4 regions of the Hungatella sp. genome follow, and region 4 is predicted to be linked to each of the others. Evidence: a T-box and tRNA genes for the amino acid it is inferred to sense, from the RefSeq annotation. Region 4 holds a T-box; the other regions hold tRNA genes.

Region 1 (4,434 bases), on a different contig from region 4:
TAGGAACAGTATACCATAATGGTGGGGAAATGTATTGCAGAATTGCTTAAGATTTTGTTTCAATGTAATTAGTTTCTTATGAAGTGTATGCGGAATGAGGCCTGCCGTGTTATAATGAGCAGGATAAGAAGCCTGATACGTATCAGGGGAGCAATCCGGTCGGTGTCTTAATTTCATAAAAAAAGCAGGATTATGGAGAAAAAGGAGAGTTCTATATGAAAGAAACAGTAATAGGAATTGTAACGTTCCTGGTGTTTTATTATTTTAATTTTATTATTTTGGCAGGAATAAGCTCTGTGCTTCTGCCGGGAGGCGATGCATTTATAAAGTCTTATGTCGATCCGGTTTACAGTGGAATTGCGGCTCTTGCGGCCATTGTTATTGTCTGCACCTGCATGATTATGAAGAAACTGGATGAAGTATTGAGAGAGTTAAAAAAAGAAAAGGACGAAGAAAGTGAAAACGTCTGAGAGAAAGTACGGAGGGAGATTAAGTGGAACACGAAGCAGAGAAGAATAACAGGAAGGAGTGGAAGGATTACCACGAGAATGGAGTACTTGCCGCGGAAGGCCATTATTCAAAGGGGGAGGAAATGGGAACGTGGCGCTATTATGATGAACAGGGGAGGCTTGAGGATGAGGAGGTGTATGAGTAGAAAACTATGAAAAAAATCACATTAGGCATCGCAATACTATTATTTGCAATTGTGCTGGCGCTCTGTTCGTCCGGAATGGACTGGCTGATTCTTATCGTGGGAGTGACCGGGCTTCTGTTTTCAATTACCGGCTTTTTCGACAAATCAAACTGAGGAGGAGAAAATTAGAGTGAGACTGATTGTGAATGACGCTTTGAAGCTTTCGCCGTGAAATTACGGCAGTCAGACAGGCTGCAGCGTTTCTCTGCAGGACATGCAGCCTGGTTATTAACAGCAGCCCATAGTACAGCCTGCGTATCATTTGGAGTCTTATCTGCTTTTCATAGCCTTGATCAGTGCCAACAGTGCGGACTTTTCATTCTGCGTCAGCCCGGACAGATCCAGACTGTCCTTCTGCTCTACGCCTAAGAGGTAATCCGTGGATACTTTAAAAATCTGTGCAATGTGAATTAAAACATCGTAAGACGGCAGGCGCAGGCCGGTTTCGTAGGCGCTGATTACGGATTTTGTCAGTCCTAATTTCTGGGATAATTGGGCTTGTGTCATTTCTTCATGCAATCGTAATGTTTTTAAGGTGTTTCCAAAGTCAACCATATCAATTCTCCTTTTTTCAGTAGTTTACTACATATGGTATGTTTATATGGTGGATTAAATATTCATATAGTTGACCGAATATAAGAAAAGCTGTATACTTTTTATACCAGGAGCCGGTCGTGACAAGATAATTGACAATGGAGGGGGAGTACATACAGTGATAAAAAAGCAAATTTATAATTTAGAATTTACCGAAGAAGAATTACAGATGATCTATATGGTTTTCAGCAAGCTGGAGAATAAATGTTTTGCAAAGTGGCGTTCCATGTGGCCGGATGACGGCGAAAGAGCAAGCGCAGAATGCACAAAGCAATGGCTGATGCTGGGGAAAGTGGAGAGTATAAAGGACCGTGTGGCCAAGCCGCTGGGGTTGAGCGTCCGGAAAGAATTATAGAAAGGTATCGTAGAACCGTATCGCGTTTATAGTAAAAGGGAATCTGCTGCATTCGGCGGGTCCCTTTTTTAAATAGAAAAAAGGACTAAAATAACGCAGATACGTTATTTTTAGTCCAATTCCCTGCCAAGGGTGTAGTGCCGGCTGCGGGACTTGAACCCGCACGGTGTTGCCACCAATGGATTTTGAGTCCACCTCGTCTGCCATTCCGACAAGCCGGCGTAACAATCACAGCGTTGATTATTTTATCACAGGATTTTCCATTTGGCAAGTGTTTTTTATGATTATTAAATTGAAAATGGTGGAAATATATTGTATGATAGATAGAGATTTGTGGAAGGAGGTGTCCGGAGGTGACATGTAAAGAAGCGGAAAGCCTTGTAATGCCTTATATTAAGAACGAACTGACTGATGAAGAACTCTTTGAATTTCTGGAGCATATTGAACATTGCCCGGAATGCAGGGAAGAGCTGGAGATATATTTTACTGTTGACGTGGGAATCCGGCAGTTGGACTCCGAGACGGGCAATTATAACATCAAGGGAGCGCTTGAGACAGCGATCGAACAGTCCAGGGAAAGACTGGAAGCCGTTCGGCTCGTTAAGATCGTGCGCTATGCGGTATCCACACTCAGCGTTATGGCATTAATTATTACGGTCCTTCTGCAGTGCCGCATCTGGCTGCAGTCAGGACTCATCTGACAGGAGAGAACATGGACAAAGAGAAATTAGTATTAATAGACGGACACAGCATCATGAGCAGAGCATTCTACGGAATTCCTGAGCTGACAAATTCAGAGGGACTCCATACCAACGCCGTATATGGATTTTTAAACATTATGTTTAAGATTCTTGAAGAAGAGCAGGCAGACCATGTGGCGGTGGCCTTTGACCGAAAGGAACCCACATTCCGCCATAAGATGTTTGAACCGTATAAGGGAACGCGAAAACCCATGCCGGAGGAGCTTCACGAGCAGGTGGATTTGATGAAAGAAGTCCTCGGCGCCATGGAGGTGCCCATCCTTACGATGGCAGGCTACGAGGCCGATGATATTCTGGGAACTGTGGCGAAAGAAAGCCAGGCGAAGGGTGTGGAGGTGGTCGTGGTATCAGGTGACCGCGATCTGCTCCAGCTGGCCGACGAGCATATCAAGATCCGGATTCCAAAGACCAGCAGGGGCGGTACGGAGATTAAAGACTACTATCCGGAGGATGTGAAGAATGAGTACCATGTGACTCCAACGGAATTTATCGATATGAAGGCCCTGATGGGAGACTCCTCCGACAACATTCCAGGAGTACCGTCCATCGGAGAGAAGACGGCCGCTGCCATTATAGAGGCATACGGAAGTATTGAGAACGCTTACGCCCATATAGAGGAGATCAAACCGCCAAGAGCGAAGAAGTCATTGGAAGAGAATTACAGTCTTGCACAGCTGAGCAAGGAGCTGGCAACGATCAATATAAACTGCGGAATAGAATTTTCCTATGACGATGCCAAAGCGGACAACTTATATACACCGGCCGCTTACCAGTATATGAAGCGTCTGGAGTTTAAATCACTCCTTTCCCGTTTTTCGGATACGCCGGTAGAGAGTCCGTCGGCGGAGGCGCATTTTCAGATGGTCACCGATTTTGGAGAAGCGGAAGCCATCTTTGCCGCCTGCAAAGCCGGGGCGAAGATTGGCCTGGAGCTGGTGATCGAGGACCATGAGCTGACAGCCATGGCGCTCTGCACAGGAGAGGAAGCCACCTACTGTTTCGTCCCCCAGGGCTTTATGCGGGCGGAATATCTGGTGGAAAAGGCCAGGGATTTGTGCAGAACATGCGAACGGGTATCTGTGCTTAAGCTAAAGCCGCTGCTTCCATTTTTGAAAGCCGAATCAGACAGCCCGCTGTTTGACGCTGGTGTGGCCGGTTACCTCTTAAATCCGCTTAAGGATACGTATGATTACGATGATCTTGCCCGTGATTATCTGGGCATGACCGTGCCGTCCAGAGTCGACTTATTAGGAAAACAGACGATTAAAAAGGCACTTGAGACCGATGAGAAGAAGGCGTTTACGTGTATCTGCTACATGGGCTATATCGCCTTTATGAGTGCGGACCGTCTGACCGAGGAGCTTAAAAAGGCCGAAATGTACAGCCTCTTTATCGATATTGAGATGCCGCTGATCTACAGCCTTTTCCACATGGAGCAGGTGGGAATCAAGGCGGAGAGAGAGCGGCTGAAGGAGTACGGAGACCGCTTAAAGGTGCAGATTGTCGCGCTGGAGCAGAAGATTTATGAAGAAACAGGGGAAACCTTTAATATCAATTCTCCCAAGCAGTTGGGAGAGGTTCTGTTTGACCATATGAAGCTGCCCAATGGGAAAAAGACGAAATCCGGTTATTCTACGGCTGCCGATGTGCTGGACAAACTGGCTCCCGATTATCCGGTGGTACAGATGATTCTCGACTACCGTCAGCTTACCAAGCTGAATTCCACCTATGCGGAAGGTCTGGCCGTCTATATCGGGCCGGATGAGAGAATTCACGGGACTTTTAACCAGACCATCACGGCTACGGGAAGAATCAGCAGTACGGAGCCGAATCTTCAGAACATCCCGGTTCGTATGGAGCTGGGACGTGAAATTCGGAAGATATTTGTTCCGGAGGAGGGCTGCGTCTTCATCGACGCTGACTATTCCCAGATCGAGCTTCGTGTCCTGGCGCATATGTCCGGAGATGAGAGGCTGATTGGAGCCTACCGCCATGCGGATGACATTCATGCCATCACGGCTTCCGAGGTC
Region 2 (4,434 bases), on a different contig from region 4:
GTATTCTTCATAATTATCATCCTGTCCAGAAATCAGAGCAGAAAGATGCTGTATCCGTTGGATCAACTGCTCGGGGCTGTAGAAGAATTTTTTCTGAATGGAGCGACAAAATTCCCCGAAGCAGATATAGACCCTAAAACTGAAATTGGGTACCTGGCCGAAAAATTCTCTAATCTGTCAGATGAGATGACACTGGTTCAGGATAAAATCAGGGAGAGCAACTACCTTTATGCTGCGCTGCTCATGGCAACCTATGAATTTCGCATTGTTATTGATTTTCAGGCGGACACTGTAGAATGCTCTTCCGGGAGACTGTCGGCACGGATTGATGATATGCAGGGCCGGACGGCGTCAGAACGGGTGCTGGCACTGTTTTCGGAAGAAGGGCAGGATATATCGCCGGATACTGTCCTGTATCGTATTGTATGCGGAAAGCTGACGGAACCAATGGAGACGGAAACCTGCTTCAGCATAAAAGAAAATGAAATAAGAAAATGGTACCGGGTAGTAGCGGTTCCTGTCATTCAGGGAAGTGCCGTCTGGAGGGCAGCGCTTCACTTTGAGGATATTACGGATAAGAAGCTGGAGGAATTACGGCTGATTCAATCCTCGCAGACAGACCCGCTCTGCGGGCTTTACAATAAGACGGCATTTCCGCTGCACTGCAAGCTGTCAAGAGAGGGACGGCAGGATGCTGTGTTTTTTATCGATCTTGACAAATTTAAGCAGGTTAATGATACTCTGGGACATGCGGCAGGCGATGAGGCCTTAATATCTACGGCACAAGCCATTCGCGCGCAGTTCCGTGAGTGCGATGTGGTTGGCCGTTTCGGAGGGGATGAATTCGTCGTATTTGCACCGTGCATCGGAAGAGAGATGGCAGAGCAAAAGGCGGAGCGGTTGGTGCAGGCGGTCTCTTTTCTGCTGGATGCGCCGCCCGACGGTCAGATCCATCTGACAGCCAGTGTCGGAGTTTATATGGTAACGCCGCCCGAAACACTGGATGATGCCGTGAGGCGCGCTGATGAAGCCATGTACCGTGCGAAAGAAAAGGGCCGCTCCCAGTACTGCATCATGTAATATAATAGAAAAGTGAGAGGATAAGAAGTCTATGAAAAAACGAATCAGCAGATTACTGTATTTTTTGATGCCGGTGGTTTTCCTGTTGGGAGGATGCGGCACACAAAAAGAGGATATGGTTCCCATCAAGGTGGGAATTACCGATGACATTGTATCTTTAGATGTGGCCGGTACCAAAGATATTTTATCCGAGACTGTAGGGCGCTGCGTATTCTCCACCCTATATACCTTTGATGAAAAGCTCAACCTGTCCCCCTGTCTGGCTGAAAATGCGGAACAGGTCTCAGAACTGGAGTGGATCTTTAAGCTTCGAGACGATGTGAAATTTCATGATGGAACGCCGCTTGCTGCCTCAGACGTAGTATTCAGCATACACCGCGCCATGAACATCGAGAAAGCGGAGCAGTCTCTGCTGGTTATTGCAGATATCGAGGCGCTTAATGATAAGACAGTAAAAGTAACCACTACAGACCAGATGAACAACCTGCCGACACTTTTTGTGCGTACCAGTACCTCCGTTATGTCTGAAAAAGCCATGTCAAATCCTGACTACGACGTGAATAAGCCTGTAGGCTCCGGACCTTTCAAGGTGATAGAGCGCACAGAGAGGAAAGAGATCCGGCTGGAGCGGTTTGACGATTATTTTGGAGGTGCAGCCAAAAGCAGATATTTAAGCTTTGTGGTGGAACCATCCGAACCAAACAGTACGGCCATGCTTCTCAATGGAAAGCTGGATATCCTATACAGGGTAGCGGCCAATGACGGCGATTATCTGGATTTAAATGAGTCTGTGAATCTTTATCAGACAGACTCTACAAAGACAGAACTGCTGATTCTGAATCCCAGGGTGGCGCCCATAAACGATATCCGTGTCCGCCAGGCCATTGCCTGTGCGATTGACAAACAGAGTATTATCGATAACGTGCTTTCCGGCTTTGGCAAAGCGCAGAGCAGTATCATTCCTGCACCGATACTGGGATTTGCTGACTTCAAGGAATACTCCTATAACCCGGAAAAAGCCAGAGAATTGCTGGCACAGGCGGGATATCCAGATGGATTTGATTTTACCGTACTTACCTTTGATTCTCAGAGAAAAAAGCTGATGGAGTATCTGAAGATGGACTTTGCCGAGGTGAACATCAACTTGAATTACGAATTTTTAGAGCTGCAGGAATACCTTGATATTGTGGGCAAGGGGACTCAGATGGGCAGTATCATGAGTTGGACGAGCAACCCCGATCCGGACAGTACGCTGACACAGCTTTTTTCCAAAGCAGGCCATCCTACCGTGAACCAGAGCGGATTCACCAATCCCAGAGTGGAAGAGCTGCTGGAGCAGGGGCGTATGGAGACCAATACAGAAGCACGGGAGGCGATCTATCAGGAAGCAAATCAGATCATTGCAGGCAGCTACTATGCAGTCCCGCTTTACCAGCCGGCAGTTTTGGTTGCGGCGCGCGCTGACGTTGCAGGCGTCTGTGTAAATCCACAGGGTATTTTTGGCTATGAAAACCTTTATCGGAAGAATCAATAATAAAAATTGCAAAACATATTGACATTTTGTCCATTTATTGGTATTATAATGTAGCTGTGCGGGAGTGCTGGAATTGGCAGACAGGCAAGACTAAGGATCTTGTGGGTGAATGCTCGTGTGGGTTCAAGTCCCATCTCCCGCATGATAAGAGCGAAGGCTCAGGTGAGGATTTTGTGAAAGGTGAAAGCCTTTTATGAAATCCTTTTTTCGATTTACCGGTACAGCGGTATGCAGCAGGGAAAGGACAGTTTGATGGACAGGGTAAAGGGAAAAGGATCATTTGGTGATAAGATACGCAGGATGTGGCTCTCACTTCCCCTGCGCAAAAAGGTGGGCGCAATTACGGTGCTCGCCGCATTTGCGGTGTCATTCTCAATCCTGATGAACCTTGTGACCGCAGGCTTCGGTATGAACGGGTTTCGAAAGATCCTGGAGGACAATTCCCGCAGCGCTTCCTTTCAGGCGGCGATGGAGACGGAGAGCCGGACGTTTAAGACCATGATCCGGGACCGTTCAGAGGATAACAGAGCCGCTTACGACGAGGCGTGCAGTGCGGCAAGAAAGGCCCTGGAGGCTCTGCCATACGATTACGGCGAGATCGGTCGGGAACGTTTCGCAAAGACGTGGTCCGTGAAGAACAGCTACGATACGTATGAAAAGAGGAAGGCCGAGCTGCTTTCGATGTCTGAGGATGACCCTGAGTACGTTCAGAAGCTGTATGAGATCTATCAGATACAGAACTACATCAAGAGCTACGCCGGAAGCCTTCAGGAGATGAATGTGGCCGCGGGAATCCGGAGATATGAAAAGCAGATTCCGCTGTTTCTCCTGATTCCGGCGCTGACGATTCTCTGGGGATCGCTTGCGCTGGCCGCCGTCCTATGGCTGAATCGGTCGGTTGGCAGACACATTGTCAGGCCGGTGCAGGCGCTGGCGGAGGATTCCAGGCGGATCGCGGAAAATGATTACAGCGGTCCTCCCGTTTCAACGGAATGTGAAGATGAGATTGCGGATCTCGTCCGGGCGTTCTGCCGGATGAAATGTTCCACACAGGGATATATTGAGACGCTGAAAGAGAAGCACGAGGTCGAGACGCAGCTGGAGGCGGTCCGGCTTCAGATGCTAAAGAACCAGATCAATCCCCATTTTCTGTTCAATACGTTAAACACCATTGCCGGAGCTGCGGAGATGGAGGAGGCGGAGACGACAGAGAAGATGATACAGGCCATGAGCAGGCTGTTCCGCTACAATTTAAAATCGACGGCGTCCGTGATGCCCTTTGAGCGGGAAAAGAAGGTGGTGGAGGATTACATTTACCTTCAGAAGATGCGGTTTGGCAGCAGGATCCGATATACCTCAGACTGCAGCCAGGATACCATGGAGGTCATGATTCCGGTATTTGCCTTACAGCCGCTGATTGAGAATGCCATTGTCCACGGCCTTGCGGTAAAGCCGGAAGGCGGACGGCTCCATATCCGGTCCTGGATAAGGGGAAAACGAATCTTTATTTCCGTATCCGACACCGGAGCCGGGATTGCGCCGGAGCGGCTTGCAGAAATCCGGGAAGAGCTGAGGAACGGTGAGAGCCAGAAGCTGGGAATCGGAGTCAGCAATATCAGCCGGCGGATTAAGACCATGTATCCCGACGGAGAACTGCTGATCGACAGCAGAGAAGGGCGGGGAACTGTCGTGCGTATGGCGTTTACGGTAGCTGAGATGTAGGGAATTATGGTATGCGTGGGGACAGATAAACAGATAAACAGTGATGCAGAGATACCGAGATACAGAGATACAGAGAAACAGAGTACAGAGATACCGAA
Region 3 (4,434 bases), on a different contig from region 4:
ATCTGAAGGGCGGTATTCGGGATGTTGACGTTGCTGATGGAGCGTTCCAGGCCGCATAAGGACTTGATTAACAGGATTCCTTCCTCTCCTGACGGTTCAAGCTTGATCTCTTCCTCACCGGATACGAGGCGGTGGCTGCGGTCGAGGCGCTTCTGCAAATCAGCCTTTCTCCAGTCTACTGTGGTCAGGCCGAATTTCCAAAAAGATACGGTCTCGGGATCTTTTAAATACTCACCGCCTGGCATGAACTCTGCCAGATGACGGTCGCCTGCGGCGGCGATGAGGCCATAGCGGCGGAATAAATCAAATTTAACACGGTGGGCGCAGTCAAAGGTGCTGTTGGCCCAGTTTTTGTCTGGCTCGTTATAGCCTTCTTCATAGTGGCTGTCGATGTAATCACGGTAAACAGGGAACAGATCGATTCCTTTATAGGAAGCCTTGTCGAGCCATGTAAAATGGTTGATTCCCAGCACGTTGATGTTGATGTCACGGCGGTCAATCCCGGTCAGGCCAAGGGTTTCCTCGCAGATGCCCTTTAATACCTTCTGCGTGCCAAATACTTCATGGCAGCATCCGAATGCCTTGATCTGCGGGAACACATGGTACAGAGTCTTCACACATAAGGTCATGGGGTTGGTGTAGTTGATGACCCATGCTTCCGGAGCGTACTCTTTGATGGCCTCCGCGATTTCTACAAACATGGGAATGGTGCGCAGGGCGCGGATCATTCCGCCAGGGCCTGCGGTGTCGCCGACAGACTGGTAGATTCCGAGGCGTTCCGGCAGATGAACGTCACTTGCCATTTCATCAAAAGTGCCGGGCAGTATGGAGATTACGACGAAGTCACAGCCGGTCAGCGCTTCTCCGATGGTGCTGCAGGTAACGTAATCCCATTTTCCAGTGGTATCCTCTCTGGCAGTCAGCTTATTTCCGATGATTTCATTATTTTTGGCCGCAGCCTCATCGATGTCGTAAAGACGGATGGTTCCGCTTAAGGAATCGTCCATGGATAAGTCGGTCATGAAGGTCCAGGCCCAGCCTCTGGAGCCGCCGCCGATATAAGCGATGTTCAAATCACGGACTTTGTTGTTTTCGTATTTCATGGTAAAATCCTCCTTCTATGCATTTCCTGCTTTCGTGTCTCATTTCTTTCTATTGCTAATTATACAGCAGTATAGTATTATAAAGCTTATAGAATCGATGCTTTTTCTGGTATTTTCGTACTTTTGGCTACTGATTTTTAAAATGCAGAAAGCGTGAGGCAGAGGATGGAACAAACGGTATTTTCAGAGAAAATGGCGGGGCTCACCATTGATGAGGTGATCCGCGACTACGAATTTACGATGCAGACCAAACATTTTCATGACAGCTTTGAACTGTATTTTCTGCTGGAGGGAGAGAGGTACTACTTTATTGACCGGGAGACCTACCATGTAAAAAAGGGAATGGTGGTTCTGGTCAACCGTCAGCAGATTCATAAGACCAGTCTGGCTGGGAAATCGTATCACGACAGGATCCTTCTGCAGATCAGCCAGGAAGGCTTCAGCCCATTGCTGGAGCAGGCGGGGCTGGTTCCATTAACCAGGATGTTTGAGGAGAATTATGGCGTAACCGAGCTTCCGGAAAAGGTGTGGGAGCAGGTGAAGCTCCTGCTGTTTGAGATTCAGGATGAGTTAAGGGAAAAACAGGGGAAATACGATGGGATGGTAAAGCTGAAGCTGGCGGAGATTCTTCTGCTTATTTACCGCTGCCGCAGGAACCGGGTATTTTATAAGCAGGGCGGGGAGATTTCCACAGTGCAGACAGCCAGACACCAGAAGGTCCATGAGGTGGCCGACTATCTGCTCCACCATTATGACACGGATGAATCGCTGGAGGACCTGGCGGAACGGTTCTTCATCAGCAAGTCGTATTTGAGCCGGATTTTTCGGGAGGTGACTGGTTTCTCCGTCAATGAGTACCGGAATATTACCCGGATCCGGAAGGCCAAGGAGCTGCTGGCGGGCAGTGAGTATTCGGTGACGGAGATTTCGGAGCTGTTGGGATTTGAGAGTGTGACGTATTTTGAACGGGTGTTTAAGAAATTGACGGATAAGACTCCGCTTAAATATAGAAGGATTTGCAGCGGGGATATGGAGGAGTAGCAGTAAGATTCATTGGAGTAAGGCAGGCAGGGGGGGATTTCATTTCCCCGCCTCCCTGCCGTGATCCTGTAACCTCAGTTATTCATGATCTCCAGTCTTATAATCATCTCTGGCCCAGTTAGGTGCATGGATAGGGCCGGCTTTTGCATTGCCGTTTTTAGCAGCGCCCTGAATTTCGGGTACCTGGGCCTGCTTATTCTCAGGACGATTCATTTTATGATGATTTTCGGTTCCGTGATTATCCGCATCATAAGGATTGGGCCTTCTCATTCCTGCTTTTGCCATGATCATACCTCCTGTCTGCAGTAGTTTTTGTATCATTGGAAGAAAATATGCAGGGAACTTTTGCTGACAGAGGAATGGACCGGGAAAAGCCGTTTGGAAAGGCGGGCAGGAGAAGAGGAAAATAGAAAGCACCGGGAATCCCAGTAAATATAAGGAATCCCGGTGCTTTTTAACATCTTTTAATACTGCGGGTAACAGGACTTGAACCTGCACGGTCTCCCACCAGAACCTAAATCTGGCGCGTCTGCCAATTCCGCCATACCCGCTGACACCAATGGATGATACCATCTGAGGGCGGAAATGTCAAGAATTTATAATTAAGCTTTGTGAGCATATATAAACCAAATATGATAATGTCCTAAGTAACCACAAATGAAAATGTCCTCAAATTGTATTATAATAACCTCACAGCTTATAACGCAGGAGGTTCAGGACAATTAAGGAGATTAAACTTCGGATGAAGGAACAGGAAAAATACGAGATTATTAAGAAACTTGTGGAAACCAGCGGGAATAAGGATAACGCCGCTCTGAAACTGTCTGTTTCCAGACGGCAGATTAACCGTATGATGAAAGGATATAAAGAACAGGGAAAAGCTTTCTTTGTTCATGGCAACAGGGGGCGCAAACCAGCCACAGCTCTCTCTGAGGATATCAGAAAACGTATCGTCTCTCTTTATCAGGAACAATACTTTGATGCCAATTTTACTCATTTTACGCAGCTGCTTGCGGAGCGGGAAGGCATTCTTGTTTCTACAACCACAATTCAATCGATATTGGAAGAACATTACATCTTATCCCCTATGGTTACAAAAGCAAAGCAGAAACGTATTTCTGCTCATTTAAAGGCGGTACAAAAGACGGCTTCCCACAAAGAAGCCGTCGAAATCCAAAAAAATCTCGTTGCTGTGGAAGATGCACATACACGAAAACCACGGAAGGCTTTCTTTGGCGAACAGGAACAGATGGATGCTTCTCCTCATGAATGGTTCGGTGGTTCTGTCACACATCTCCACATCGCTGTAGATGACTGCACCGGCCGGATTACAGCTGCGTATTTTGATACACAGGAAACCCTGAATGCCTACTACCACCTGTTTCATCAGATACTCACTGCGTATGGCATTCCTTATGGCTTTTTCACAGACCGCAGAACCGTTTTTGAATACAGGCAGAAGAACCGTACCGAACTGGCAGAGGATACCTACACGCAGTTTGCTTATTCCTGTAAGCAATTCGGTGTAGAGCTGGAATGCAGCAGTATTCCACAGGCAAAATCGCGTGTGGAGCGTATGTTTAAGACCTTACAATCAAGACTGCCAGTCGAGTTACGACTGGCAGGCATTACAGAGATCAACGCAGCTAACGAATTTCTTCGTTCCTATATCGCCAAATATAACGCTGAGTTTGCTCTTCCCCTTAATGGTATCAAATCTGTCTTTGAAAAGCAACCCGATCAGGAAAAAATCAACCTGACCCTTGCCATTCTCACCGAACGGGTGGTGGATGCCGGCCATTGCATTCAAAAGGATAAAACCCATTATCGTATGTTAGATAAAAGTGGAAGGCAGGTACATTACCTGAAAGGGACAAAGGTTATGGTAATCCAGGCATTTGATGGGCAGCTGTTCTGCATTGTCAACGAGAATACCGTGCTGGTGCTGGAAGAAGTCCCCGAGTACGAGAAAACCTCCCGGGCATTTGCACCTGAAATCCCCAGGGAAAAACCAAAGAAACGCTATATTCCCCCTATGAGCCATCCATGGAGACGCAGCACGTTTATAAGGTTTGCTCAAAAACAGCCACATCGGATCGAAATGGAGCTCTCTGCCAATCGCTATTAAAACAGAAAAAAGCACCGGCGGCGCCGGTGCTAATAATGCACTTTTTTCAGGACATTTTCATTTTTGCTTTACAGAATTTATAATTAAGCTTTGTGAGCACCTTTGCGGATAATCGGATAGATTTCCAATGCCAGCAGTGAGAATACTACGATATATGCCAAA
Region 4 (4,434 bases):
GTTCGTACATTCTCAGGGAATCACAGCCGTAATCACGGACCAGTTCATCCGGAGATACCACATTTCCCTTGGATTTGCTCATCTTGATACCGTTCTTGCCGGTGATCATGCCCTGGTTAAACAGCTTTGTAAACGGTTCGTCGAAATCGATGACGCCGATATCACAGAGGAATTTCGTATAGAACCTGGAATAGAGCAGATGAAGCACCGCGTGCTCCACGCCTCCGATATACATATCGACAGGAAGATATTTATCCGCCTTTTCGCGGGAAACAAGCTCCTTCTCGTTATGGCTGTCCACATAGCGCAGGAAGTACCAGGAGGAACCGGCCCACTGCGGCATGGTGTTCGTCTCACGCCTGGCCGGAGCGCCGCAGACCGGACAGGTGGTGTTCACCCACTCGTCGATAGCAGCCAGCGGAGATTCTCCCGTTCCCGTCGGCTGATAGCTTTCCACCTCCGGCAGAGTTAAGGGAAGCTGATCCTCCGGAACCGGGACATTGCCGCAGTGCGGACAGTGGATAATCGGAATCGGTTCGCCCCAGTAGCGCTGTCTCGAAAATACCCAGTCGCGCAGCTTGTAATTGACCGTCTTCTTACCGATTCCGCGCTCTTCAATCATCACGGGGGCTTCCTTCTTTAAGACGGAAGACTCCATTCCGTTCCACTCGCCGGAATTGATCATGATCCCGCTGGCCTCGGTATAGGCCTGTGTCATATGCTCGATCTCCACTCCGTCTTTCGCAATAACCTGTATAATCGGAAGATCGAATTTCTTTGCAAACTCAAAGTCTCTGTCGTCGTGAGCCGGCACGCACATGATGGCTCCCGTGCCGTAATCGGCCAGCACATAGTCGGAGAGCCAGATCGGCACCTTTGCACCATTTAACGGGTTGACGGCGTAGCTGCCCGTAAATACACCCGTTTTTTCTTTATCCTGAAGACGGTCCACATTCGACTTCATGGAGGCTTCATAGATATACTTCTCTACCGCCTCCTTCGTCTCCGGCACGGCGAGCCCGGCCGCCAGCTCATGCTCCGGGGCCAGTACCATGAAGGTCGCTCCGTACAGCGTATCCGGCCTGGTCGTATAGACTTTAATTGCCTCTTCCCGTCCGTCCACTTTGAAATCCACTTCTGCGCCGTAGGACTTGCCGATCCACTCTGTCTGCATCTTCTTGACCTTCTCCGGCCAGTCCAGCTTATCCAGGTCATCCAGCAGACGGTCCGCGTAGGCGGTTATCTTTAACATCCACTGCCTTAAGTTTTTCTTCGTAACCGGGGTCTGGCAGCGTTCACAGCAGCCGTTCACCACCTCTTCGTTGGCAAGGCCTGTCTTACAGGAGGGGCACCAGTTAATCGGGAATTCCTTCTCATAGGCCAGCCCCTTCTTAAACATCTGAACAAAGATCCACTGCGTCCATTTATAGAATCCGGGGTCGGTCGTGTTGACCTCCATATCCCAGTCATATACCGCGGCGATCTCATTGATCTGACGCTTGATGTTGGCTACATTCTCAGCCGTGGATTTGGCCGGATGAACGCCCATCTTGATCGCATAGTTTTCCGCCGGAAGGCCAAAGGCATCCCAGCCCATCGGATGGATGACGTAATGTCCCTTTAAAATCTGATACCTGCTCCAGACGTCGGAGATACATATCCCCTCCAGTGTCCCACATGAAGCCCGCTCCCCGACGGGTACGGAAACATATCGAGACAGTAATACTTCGGTTTCTTCCCGTCATTGATATTTACGGGATTCTTTTTCCAGTTTTCGCGCCACTTCTTTTCAATTGCGCTGTGATTGTATGATGATGCCATAACAAACCATTCTCCTTCCTGATAAAAAATAAAATCCGCTCCCTGGAATTCCGCAAAATAAAGAGTCCGGCGAGCAGGACTCTCGCGCCGGAGCGCGGCCGCTTCAGCGGCCATACTTCCTTTGCGCGGAGTGCCCCGCCTCCCGGAGGTTTTTTTTATTTCATAGGACAAACTTTCCAATGAAATAAAAAACGCGTCTCCACCGTCCAGGCCGCTCAGGCCATAACGATAGAGACGCGGATTCCTTCCACGCGGTACCACTCTATTTCATACAGAAGCTGTATGCACTTATCGGATACGCATTCATATCCTTCCCCCGATAACGGCTGGGTTGCCGGCCGCACCTACACAAAAGCAGCGCTTCCTTCAGTGAGCAACTTCAAGGCGAGTTCAGCCATCCTTCCCAACCGGCTCGCACCATACGCCGGCTCTCTGCATGTTCCAGACCGCTTACTATTCCTCTTCACAGTATTTATGCTGGCTATAAATGTATCACACTTGTCGGAACGTGTCAACCGCTATTTATCATTTTCCTGCAACTCCCTCTCCTGCTTAGGAAAACAGAAACAGTCCCACGGAGACAAAGAAAAAGAGGATCATGCCCAGATTTAAAAACAGGGTCTCGAACCGCCTTCCTCTCGGAATCGCCAGCATCGCGGGTTTTAAGCGGATCTCACGGCGGTAAAGGATCAGGAATACGATTCCCAGCACAACGGCCGCAATCATGAAGATGCCATAGGCCATGGCAAACCAGATATTATCTGCTGCATGAAGCGCTACGATCGATCCCATAAAATTGATCACCGCATGAAATATTACGGTATAACGCAGCTTTCCCGTGTTGATGTAGACGTATGCAAATACGACCCCCAGCCCAAATGCATAGAAAAACTGATAAAAATTCCCATGGCTGAGCCCGAATAAGACTCCCGACAGAACGATAGCCACCCGGTCGCCGTAATGAGCCACCCGATCGATCAACAGCTTCCGGTACAGAAGCTCCTCAAATATGGGAGCCGCCACCACCGTCAACAGGAAAATTACCCACGTATCCAGATTCTCGATCAGCTCATTTACCGGATTTAAGAGAGGCTTGCCCTGGATTCCATTCACGATGCTCATGAGGACGGTTCCTATAATATTTCCGATGTACATAATGCTGATGCAGGCAAAAAAAGCAACCACCAGCCGCCCCGCGCCGAACGGCTGCCTCTGCGGCCTGCACGGCGTTCTCATGTCTTTCACAATGAGCCAGCATACCAGCGTTCCGAACAAATACATGGGAATCGAGCCCAGGAGCACGATCCACGTATTCCAGTCCCCCTTCCACCCCATTTTATCAAGAACTCCGAGTATCAGCCCCGCCTCCGCCTGCACCATAAGTCCCACCAGCAGAAATGCCGCGTATCCCACTCCGAGCCTTGAACACGTTTTCTTTATTTCTCTTAAGTAATCCATCCGGTCACTACCTCCTGACTCTTCTTACCATCACGTTTCCAAGTTTATCACATCTGTCTCATGTTGACAAGAAATCTCATGGGAAAGGAGAAAACCTGCGCAGGCCAGGAATAGAAATGAGGCGGAACGACATTCCGTTCCGCCTCTCATCATCTTTATTCTCTTTCTTATACCTCGGTTCTGTCAACCTTGGAAGCACGCTCTTCCACTTCACGCTTCTGAACATCGCCAGGAGCCTGCTCGTAGCGGCTAAACTCATATTCATACGTTCCCATACCGCCTGTCATGGAGCGGAGGTCTGTATTGTATCCAAACAGCTCAGACATCGGAACATCGGCTTCGATGATCTGCTTGCCGTTATGGTTGGAATTCATCCCCAGTACACGGCCGCGTCTGCGGTTTAAGTCACCCATAACATCACCGGTGAACTTATCCGGAACAGTAACCTTTAAGGAGGCAATCGGCTCTAACAGAACCGGATTCGCTTCCATAAAGCCCTTCTTAAACGCCAGGGTGGCCGCCATCTTAAACGCCATCTCAGAGGAGTCTACCGGATGGTAGGAACCGTCTGTCAGCGTCGCCTTCAGTCCGACAACCGGATAGGCTGCGAGAGGTCCTCTTAAGATACACTCTGCAACACCCTTTTCAACAGCCGGGAAGTAGTTCTTCGGAACAGCGCCGCCGAATACAGTCTCCTCGAATACGTAAGGTGTCTCTAAATCGCCGGATGGCTCAAAGGTCATCTTAACGTCGCCGAACTGTCCATGTCCGCCTGACTGCTTCTTATACCTTCCCTGAACCTCAACTTTCTTTCTGATGGTCTCACGGAACGCAAATTTCGGTTTGCTTAACTCGATCTCTACTTTATAGCGGTTTAACAGCTTGCTGACTACAACGTCCAGCTGCTGATCACCGATTCCGTATAACAGGGACTGATGGTTCTCTGTATCGGTAACTGCCTTTAAGGTCCAGTCTTCTTCTGTCAGCTTCGACAATGCGCTGGATACCTTATCATCATCGCCCTTTGTCTTCGGTTTGTAGCGCATATACGTATACGGCGTGGAAATCTCCGGCTTATGGTATACGATCGGCGCGGAACGGAGCGCAATGGTATCTCCCGTCTGGGTTACGGATAACTTGGATACGGCGCCGATA

The links. A T-box is a leader RNA that pairs with one kind of tRNA and senses whether it is charged. The one in region 4 lies ahead of leuS (leucine--tRNA ligase), so its partner is inferred to be a tRNA-Leu.
Region 1: it has a tRNA-Leu gene. The T-box ahead of leuS (leucine--tRNA ligase) is inferred to sense a tRNA for this amino acid. The anticodon was not compared.
Region 2: it has a tRNA-Leu gene. The T-box ahead of leuS (leucine--tRNA ligase) is inferred to sense a tRNA for this amino acid. The anticodon was not compared.
Region 3: it has a tRNA-Leu gene. The T-box ahead of leuS (leucine--tRNA ligase) is inferred to sense a tRNA for this amino acid. The anticodon was not compared.

The regions. Positions count from the first base shown of each region.
Region 1 covers NZ_JBKVCZ010000026.1:56,300-60,733, reverse strand. The annotation lists gene ACLTD4_RS10810 (hypothetical protein) at 216-470, shown strand; gene ACLTD4_RS10805 (hypothetical protein) at 494-655, shown strand; gene ACLTD4_RS10800 (hypothetical protein) at 662-808, shown strand; gene ACLTD4_RS10795 (helix-turn-helix domain-containing protein) at 965-1,249, opposite strand; gene ACLTD4_RS10790 (hypothetical protein) at 1,407-1,643, shown strand; tRNA gene ACLTD4_RS10785 (tRNA-Leu) at 1,782-1,864, opposite strand; gene ACLTD4_RS10780 (anti-sigma factor family protein) at 1,997-2,344, shown strand; gene polA (DNA polymerase I) at 2,356-4,434, shown strand, end outside.
Region 2 covers NZ_JBKVCZ010000154.1:7,172-11,605, forward strand. The annotation lists gene ACLTD4_RS28970 (sensor domain-containing diguanylate cyclase) at 1-1,080, shown strand, start outside; gene ACLTD4_RS28975 (ABC transporter substrate-binding protein) at 1,112-2,614, shown strand; tRNA gene ACLTD4_RS28980 (tRNA-Leu) at 2,673-2,756, shown strand; gene ACLTD4_RS28985 (histidine kinase) at 2,843-4,336, shown strand.
Region 3 covers NZ_JBKVCZ010000050.1:35,684-40,117, forward strand. The annotation lists gene ACLTD4_RS16405 (alpha-glucosidase/alpha-galactosidase) at 1-1,103, opposite strand, end outside; gene ACLTD4_RS16410 (helix-turn-helix domain-containing protein) at 1,269-2,144, shown strand; gene ACLTD4_RS16415 (hypothetical protein) at 2,223-2,429, opposite strand; tRNA gene ACLTD4_RS16420 (tRNA-Leu) at 2,616-2,695, opposite strand; gene ACLTD4_RS16425 (ISNCY family transposase) at 2,887-4,272, shown strand.
Region 4 covers NZ_JBKVCZ010000114.1:9,440-13,873, reverse strand. The annotation lists partial or broken gene leuS (leucine--tRNA ligase) at 1-1,821, opposite strand, end outside; T-box leader at 2,049-2,297, opposite strand; gene ACLTD4_RS25590 (CPBP family intramembrane glutamic endopeptidase) at 2,374-3,279, opposite strand; gene ACLTD4_RS25585 (elongation factor G) at 3,447-4,434, opposite strand, start outside.